2 regions of the Pseudomonas sp. LjRoot71 genome follow, and region 1 is predicted to be linked to the other one. Evidence: predicted binding sites of a transcription regulator. Region 1 holds the regulator's gene; the other holds the start of a gene.
The links. The regulator LexA, encoded in region 1, represses DNA repair genes until DNA is damaged. The targets are predictions, from matches to a motif close to CTGTNTNNNNANACAG.

Region 2: recN (DNA repair protein RecN) is a predicted target of LexA. The motif match lies at 2,046-2,061, and genes of this name have one in related genera.

The regions. Positions count from the first base shown of each region.
Region 1 is NZ_CAXURA020000001.1:3,829,271-3,833,481, reverse strand. It holds gene ACSQ17_RS18065 (L,D-transpeptidase family protein) at 1-319, opposite strand, end outside; gene ACSQ17_RS18060 (TetR/AcrR family transcriptional regulator) at 367-1,074, opposite strand; gene lexA (transcriptional repressor LexA) at 1,347-1,958, shown strand; gene sulA (SOS-induced cell division inhibitor SulA) at 2,214-2,690, shown strand; gene ACSQ17_RS18045 (hypothetical protein) at 2,796-3,029, opposite strand; gene ACSQ17_RS18040 (DUF6586 family protein) at 3,108-3,626, opposite strand; gene topA (type I DNA topoisomerase) at 3,698-4,211, opposite strand, start outside.
Region 2 is NZ_CAXURA020000001.1:1,011,488-1,015,698, reverse strand. It holds gene fur (ferric iron uptake transcriptional regulator) at 1-288, shown strand, start outside; gene recN (DNA repair protein RecN) at 348-2,021, opposite strand; partial or broken gene grpE (nucleotide exchange factor GrpE) at 2,174-2,746, shown strand; gene dnaK (molecular chaperone DnaK) at 2,846-4,211, shown strand, end outside.

The sequences.
Region 1 (4,211 bases):
GATTACGCCCAGGTTCACAACCGCTCAACCAGAGAATGCGCGTGAGAATCCAGTCACGCCCGGGAAACTGCGCATGTAATTCGGGCGTCCAGACCTCGCCCGTCCAGCGTCGGCCACGCAATACGGCCCCGCTCGGCAAACCATCACCGATCTTCGCCCGCACCACGTGCAAGCCACGCGGCGTACAGCCGGAGCCATTTTGCTCACCCGCACCCTTGAGGGCCGTGGAGACATCCAGACGCAACTGCAGCTGACCGTTGGCAAAGCCATACAGACGCTGATCAGCGAGGGAGATATGCAAAAAATCGAGGGTAACCATGGGCGGCTAGCTTAGCGGATCGCATCCGCCAAGCCCACCTGCGGCAGTCAAACTTTGCTAGGTGTGACGCTGGTCTTGGTACGCGGCTTGAGCTGCGCACTGGCCAGGGCTTCATCAGTCAGGCCAGTTTCCGAACGCATGCCGGCAGCCAGGAACGGCACCATCAAGCGCATCACCTGTTCAATCGAGGTATTCACACCGAAATCGGTTTCCGACATCGCACGCAGAGCCTTGATCCCGGACATGCTGAACGCTGCCGCACCGAGCATGAAGTGCACACGCCAGAACAGCTCCAACGGCGGAATACGCGGAGCAGCCTCATGAACAAGCTGCATGTAGCGGCGGAACACCTTGCCGTAGACTTCTTCCAGATATTTACGCAGGTGGCCCTGACTCTGGCTGAAGGCCAGACCGAGCAGACGCATGAAGATGGAGAGATCGTTACCACTGCGCGGCTTCACCGCTAGCGCCTGCTCGACCAGCAACTCGAGCAATTCCTCCAGGCTGACCTTGACCTCAGGCTTGGCCTGACGCCGATCCAGCTCGCGTTCCAGGCTGACGCAGAATGGTCCGAGAAATCGCGAGAACACTGCCTGAATCAGGGCTTTCTTCGAACCGAAGTGATAGTTCACCGCAGCCAGATTGACGCCGGCCTTGCTGGTGATCAAACGCAGAGAGGTTTCTGCGAAACCCTTCTCCGCAAAAAGCTGCTCTGCCGCATCGAGAATGCGTTCAACGGTTTCCGACTGGGCCATGACTCTTTTCATCTGAACAAACACTTGTTTGAAACATACGTTTCAGCCGCCCGCCTTGTCAAGCCGGGCAAACCATCTTGTGGCCGGGTGGTCACACGCATCCTGCAAACAGCCGCATCAACTCAAGCTAGACGACCCGCATGCGGCCCGAGTAACAGTGCAGCACCTCAGACTGGTGGGAAGTGCATTGAGTAGAGATCAGAACACAAGGATTGCCAATCGCCGATCACTGTATATAATCCCAGTCACTGTACAAAAAAACAGAGCCGACCATGCTAAAACTGACGCCGCGCCAAGCTGAAATTCTCGCCTTCATCAAGCAATGCCTTGAAGACAATGGCTATCCGCCTACCCGGGCGGAAATCGCTCTGGCTCTAGGTTTCAAGTCGCCCAACGCGGCCGAGGAACATCTCAAGGCCCTCGCCCGCAAGGGCGCAATCGAAATGACCCCTGGCGCTTCGCGTGGTATTCGCATCCCCGGTTTCGAACCCAACGCCGAAGAAGAGGAAGGCTTGCCGGTCATCGGCCGAGTCGCCGCCGGCGCGCCAATTCTGGCGCAGCAACATGTTGAGGAATCATGCCAGATCAACCCGGAGTTCTTCCATCCCAGAGCCGACTACCTGCTGCGTGTACGCGGCATGAGCATGAAGGACATCGGTATCTTCGACGGTGATCTGCTGGCCGTACATACCACTCGTGAAGCCCGCAATGGCCAAGTCGTGGTAGCGCGCATCGACGACGAAGTCACCGTCAAACGCTTCAAACGCGAGGGCAACAAGGTCTGGCTGATTGCGGAAAACCCGGAATTCGAACCGATCGAAGTAAATTTGGAAGAACAGGATCTGATTATTGAAGGTCTGAGCGTCGGCGTTATCCGCCGCTAGCAGGCCGCTGAAAACGTAGGCGACACCTGCATGGATGCAGGAGGTAGAGCGAAGTAGGAAGCTCGAGCCGAGGCAGGCGAGACAAGGAAAAAATAGCCGGGGAAGCAGAGTTTACGGCTGTAAATGAGCATTACTCGCTTCGCTCGCCCTTCGAGCTGCGCTGAAGCGCGTTAACCTCAACCGGTTTGCCGAGGGCATTTTTAACGCAGTATCGACAACGCAGGTAGTTTTCAACCACCTGCTAGTGGAGGATCTATGCAGTTCCCACATTCACTGAACCGTACACAGCTGCCTTTGTTCGATGCATTTCTGGCATCGACGGTGACACCATTACTTGCCGATAGCACTGAGCTGCCTTGGCAGGATGATGAGACAGAGGCGTTCAGTGAGCTGTCGCTACGCGGCGCAGCCGGGCACTGCCTGAACCTTCTAGCGCCAATTCTGCGTGAGCTTAGCGATAACCATGATGAGCGCTGGCTAACCTTGATTGCCCCGCCTTCAAGCCTAACCCAGACCTGGTTACGTGAGGCTGGCCTGAACCGCGAACGCATTCTGCTGTTGCACCCTCGCGGCGCCCAAAGCGCGTTGGAACTGGCGCAACAAGCCCTGACGCTGGGGCGCAGTCATACCGTAGTCAGTTGGCTGCACCCGCTGGAACGTCAGGTACGGCAGCAGCTTGAACAGGCAGCTCGACAGGGCAAGGCGCAAAGCCTGAATATCAGTCTGGGATAATTGGCAAAAAGCAGCACACAAGGACTGTGCGAGTCAGCCTGAAGCCATACATGCAAACAGCAGCCACACTTATCACCTGCCCGGTAGGGCCTAGCCAATCAGCCATCAGTGCAGAACCCGCGGCCCTTCTTCCTGCTGGAAATTGTTCTCAGCCAGACGTCCAGCCATCTGCACGCCGACATTAAGCATGGCCTTGGCGACTTCAACATGCTGACCCTGCAGGAATGCCTTGGCGTCGGCAGAGAAATCCAGCACCACCAACGACTCTTCATCCTCGGCACGGCGCAGGGCTATGCGCCCATCAGGCAGTTCGACAATTTCCAGGAAGGATGTAGGCATTGGCTTGGTTCTCCACGAAAGGAGTCTAGTGTAACAGCCCACCAAGGCGCACCCTAGTCCGCCGATCCAATCGGCGAGTTACCACTCGCTCAGGGTTTCGCGAAAGCGCTGTGCCAGCGCCTTCAGCTGCTGGCGCCAGGCTTCCAGGGCCTGATGGGCCAGCGGCTCACTTTCTTCATCCAGACTCACCGCAGTAATCAACGGAGTAGCCGGATCCAACTTGGCTTTTCTGGATGCCTGGGGCGGCTGAAACAGCTCGGTATAAGCCTTGAGCAGTTGGGACAGCCAGCTATCAGGGGTTTGCGCCAACTCAACCAGCTCGCCCAGCTCTTGGCTCGGCGCAACCTCCAGCACGGCCTGGGTCAGAAAGCTCTCAGCCCGTGGAGCCGTGCTATCGGCCAGCCGGTAATAGCCGGCAATCTCATGGCACAAGCCGAGCAAGGCGCCATACAGGTGAAACAGCGCAGCCTCACGCTCAGCCTGGATCAATGCCAGCGAATTCAGACTCTGCGCCTGCTCGGCCTTGCGCCAGGACTCCAGCGCCAGGCCAGCGTAGAAAATTTTCTGGTTGGTACGGGTATAGAGTTCATGGGCCATCGCGGCACCCTCCAGCGCGGATCGGATAAGCATACGCGCGCCTGCAAGCGGCAGGCGCGCACCTAATCAGATCAGCTCTTGTCTTCGACTTTCCACTTGCTGCCATCAAAGAACGCGCGCCAGCCGGTCGGTTTGCCGTCAACTTCGGTCTGCACGTATTGCTCCTTGGTCTTGCGGCTGTAACGGATCACCGCAGCCCGACCTTGCGGGTCTTTCTTCGGCGCATCAAGCAGGAAGTGGTACTTGGGGTCAATCTCATCACGGTGCGGGATCAGCTCAAGCACCAGCGGCGCGCGGGTTTCGCGGTTTTTCGGGAACTGGCTGGCAGCCAGGAACAGCCCCGAAGCACCATCACGCAGGATGTAGGTATCGTTGACCTTCTCGCACTTGAGCTCCGGCATCTTCACCGGGTCCATTTTCGGCGGAGCCGCTTCACCGCTCTTCAGCAGTTTGCGGGTGTTTTTGCACTCGCTGTTGGTGCAACCGAAGAACTTGCCAAAGCGACCGGTCTTCAATTGCATCTGGCTGCCGCACTTGTCGCAATCCAGGCTTGGGCCTTCATAACCCTTGATGCGGTACTGACCC
Region 2 (4,211 bases), 2.8 Mb from region 1:
AAATCCCTGATGGAGGCGGGCGACGATGTTGGCCTGGCCACTGTTTACCGTGTACTGACTCAGTTCGAAGCCGCGGGTCTGGTGGTGCGCCACAACTTCGATGGCGGTCACGCAGTATTTGAACTGGCTGACAGCGGGCACCACGACCATATGGTATGCGTCGACTCGGGTGAGGTGATCGAGTTCTTTGATCCCGAGATCGAGAGACGTCAGAAAGAAATCGTCAAAGAGCACGGTTTTGAGCTGGTCGATCACAATCTGGTGCTGTACGTACGCAAGAAAAGCTGATTGCGACTGCTATGAAAAAGGCGACCCTCGGGTCGCCTTTTTGCATTGTGGCGGATTGATCAGGCTTGGGCGCTGCTGACCATTTGTCGCGCGTGGGCCAGGGACTCTTCGGTGAGATCAACGCCGCCGAGCATGCGTGCGATTTCCTCGACGCGTTCGGCGGGAGTTAGCTTGCTGACCGCGGTACGGGTGGCATCGCTGTCACGTACCTTGTGCACGAATAGGTGCTGATGGCCTTGTGCGGCAACCTGCGGCAAGTGGGTAACCGTCAGCACCTGACCGCGTTCACCGAGGCGGCGCAGCAGTTGCCCGACCACTTCAGCGGTGGGGCCGCCGATACCCACATCGACTTCGTCGAAAACCAGTGTGGGCACCCGCGAGGTTTGTGCGGTGATCACCTGAATCGCCAGGCTGATGCGTGACAGTTCACCGCCTGAGGCTACTTTGGCCAGGGCTTTCAGCGGTTGGCCGGGGTTGGCGCTGACCAGAAATTCCAGCTGCTCAAGACCATTAGGCTGCGGCTCACTGCTGGTGTTGGTCGTCAGCTTGATGGTGAAGCGTCCGCCGGGCATGCCGAGGGTCTGCATTTCTTGTTCGACTGCGCTGGCCAGCTGGCTGGCAGCGCTATGGCGCAACGCGCTCAGTTCGGCGGCTTTTTCCTGGTAGTGTCGTTCAAAAGCGGCCAATTCTTCGCTCAGGCGTTCGGCGGCCTGGTCATCGGCATTCAGGCTCTCCAGTTCTTCGAACAGCTGCTGCTGCATCGCGCTCAGTTCGCTGGGTTGAATGCGGTGTTTGCGCGCCAGGGTGTAGATCGCGTCCAGGCGTTCTTCCATCTGTTGCAGGCGTTCCGGGTCAGCCTCGAAGTGGTCGAGGAAACGATTGAGCTCACCAACCGCTTCTTCGATCTGGATTTGTGCGCTGGCCAGCAGGTTGCTGGCTTCGCTCAGGGCGCCTGGCTGGCCCTTGAATGCGCCGAGGCGATTCAGGCTGCTGGTCAGGGCGGACAGCACGTTGCCCGCATCATTCTCGCTGCATTGTTCGATCACCAGGCGGCAGGCGCTGAGTAGGCTTTCGGCGTTGGTCAGGTTCTTGTGTTCTTGTTCTAGCTGCTCAAGTTCGTCTTCGCCCAGGGCCAAGTTGTCGAGTTCTTCCAACTGATAGCTGAGTAGTTGGTGACGGGCACGCTGTTCGTCGCCGATATTGGAAACGCGCTCCAGTTCGTTGCGCGTCTGCTTCCAGCGCTGCGCGGCGAGTTGCACCTGGCGCGCCAGCTCCTGGCTGCCAGCGTACTCGTCGAGCAGACGGCGGTGGGTGTCGGCCTTGAGCAGCGACTGGTGTTCATGCTGGCTGTGGATGTCGATCAGCAGTTCGCCCAGGGCTTTGAGGTCACCTTGTGGGCAGGGGGCGCCATTGATATAGCCGCGCGAGCGGCCTTCGGCGGTGATCACTCGGCGCAGGATGCAGGGGCCGTCATTGTCCAGATCGCGTTCGGCCAGCCAGGCCCGGGCTTCGGGGATATCGGCCAGGTCAAAGCTGGCGAGGATGTCGGCCTTGTCCGCGCCGGGTCGTACCACGCCACTGTCAGCGCGATCACCCAGGGTCAGGCCGAGGGCGTCGAGCATGATCGATTTGCCTGCACCGGTCTCGCCGCTGATCACGCTCATGCCGGTGTCCAGCTCTAGATCAAGGTGTTCAACGATGGCGTAGTTGTGTACGGACAGGTGCACCAGCATGGTGAGGGCCTCCCAAGTTCATGTCTGGTTATTTATACAGTGTTTTTTTGTGGGCTGACAATCCATCCGCGGTCCTTGAAACCACATTTTTTGGCCCCATATAGCGGTCAGACACGTGAGTTGAGGCTCGCGTCGAATTTCAAGAGGAGAGACGCATGGCTGACGAACAGACCCTGGATACGCAGAACCCCGACGTACAAAAAGCTGCCGACGCGGCTGCGGGCGATGACCTGGTTGCCCGCGTGCAAGCGCTGGAAGAGCAACTGGCCACTGCGCAGGATCAGTCGCTGCGCATGGCTGCCGATCTGCAGAACGTGCGCCGCCGCGCCGAGCAGGATGTCGAGAAGGCGCACAAGTTCGCCCTGGAAAAATTTGCCAACGACCTGCTGCCGGTGGTGGACAGCCTGGAACGTGGTCTTGAGCTGTCGAATCCGGACGATGAGGCGATCAAGGCGGTGCGTGAAGGCATGGAACTGACGCTCAAGCTGTTCCACGACACCCTCAAGCGTTTCCAGCTGGAGGCGATTGATCCGCACGGTGCGCCGTTCAACCCTGAGCATCACCAGGCCATGGCGTTGCAGGAAAGCACCCATGTTGAGCCCAACAGCGTGCTCAAGGTGTTCCAGAAGGGCTATCTGCTTAACGGTCGCCTGCTGCGCCCCGCCATGGTGGTGGTCAGCAAGGCGCCGGCCGAAGCGCCGCCATCGATTGATGAGCAGGCTTGAAATTCGTCAAGCAGCCCCCATTAAACAGTCAAGCGTTTTAGTGCTACCGCCGCTGATCAGTTACAGCGACGGAATTATCAAAGTTTCGGGAGAGTGAATATGGGCAAAATTATTGGTATCGACCTGGGGACCACCAACTCCTGCGTCTCTATTCTGGAAAACGGCACCGTCAAGGTTATCGAGAACGCCGAAGGCGCACGCACCACGCCGTCGATCATCGCTTACGCCAATGATGGCGAAATCCTGGTCGGTCAGTCGGCCAAGCGCCAGGCAGTGACCAACCCGCACAACACCCTGTACGCGGTAAAGCGTCTGATCGGTCGTCGTTTTGAAGAGGATGTCGTGCAGAAAGACATCCAGATGGTGCCGTACAAGATCGCCAAGGCGGACAACGGTGACGCCTGGGTTGAGGTTAACGGCCAGAAAATGGCACCGCCGCAAATCAGCGCCGAAGTGCTGAAGAAGATGAAGAAGACCGCCGAAGACTACCTCGGTGAGGCGGTTACTGAGGCTGTGATCACTGTTCCGGCTTACTTCAACGACAGCCAGCGCCAGGCCACCAAGGATGCCGGTCGTATTGCCGGTCTGGACGTCAAGCGCATCATCAACGAACCGACCGCCGCCGCGCTGGCCTACGGTATGGACAAGGCCAAGGGCGACCACACCGTGATCGTCTATGACCTGGGTGGCGGTACCTTCGACGTGTCGGTGATCGAAATCGCTGAAGTCGATGGCGAGCACCAATTCGAGGTGTTGGCCACCAACGGTGACACTTTCCTTGGCGGTGAAGACTTTGACATTCGTCTGATCGACTACCTCGTTGACGAGTTCAAGAAAGAAAGCGGCATGAACCTCAAGGGTGACCCGCTGGCCATGCAGCGCCTGAAAGAAGCTGCTGAGAAGGCCAAGATCGAGCTGTCTTCCAGTCAGTCGACCGACGTCAACCTACCGTACATCACTGCAGACGCGAGCGGGCCGAAGCACCTCAATGTGAAGATTTCCCGCGCCAAGCTGGAAGCCCTGGTTGAGGACCTGGTGCAGCGCACCATCGAGCCTTGCCGCATCGCACTGAAAGATGCCGGCATCGACGTGGGTTCGATCAACGACGTGATTCTGGTCGGTGGTCAGACCCGTATGCCGCTGGTGCAGAAAACCGTGGCTGACTTCTTCGGCAAAGAAGCCCGCAAGGACGTCAACCCCGACGAAGCCGTAGCCATGGGTGCAGCCATTCAGGGCGCGGTACTGGCTGGTGACGTCAAGGACGTACTGCTGCTGGACGTCAGCCCGCTGACTCTGGGTATCGAAACCATGGGCGGCGTGATGACTGCGCTGATCGAAAAGAACACCACCATCCCGACCAAAAAGTCGCAGGTGTTCTCCACTGCTGACGACAACCAGGGCGCGGTGACCATTCACGTGCTGCAAGGTGAGCGTAAGCAGGCCAGCGGTAACAAGTCGCTGGGCA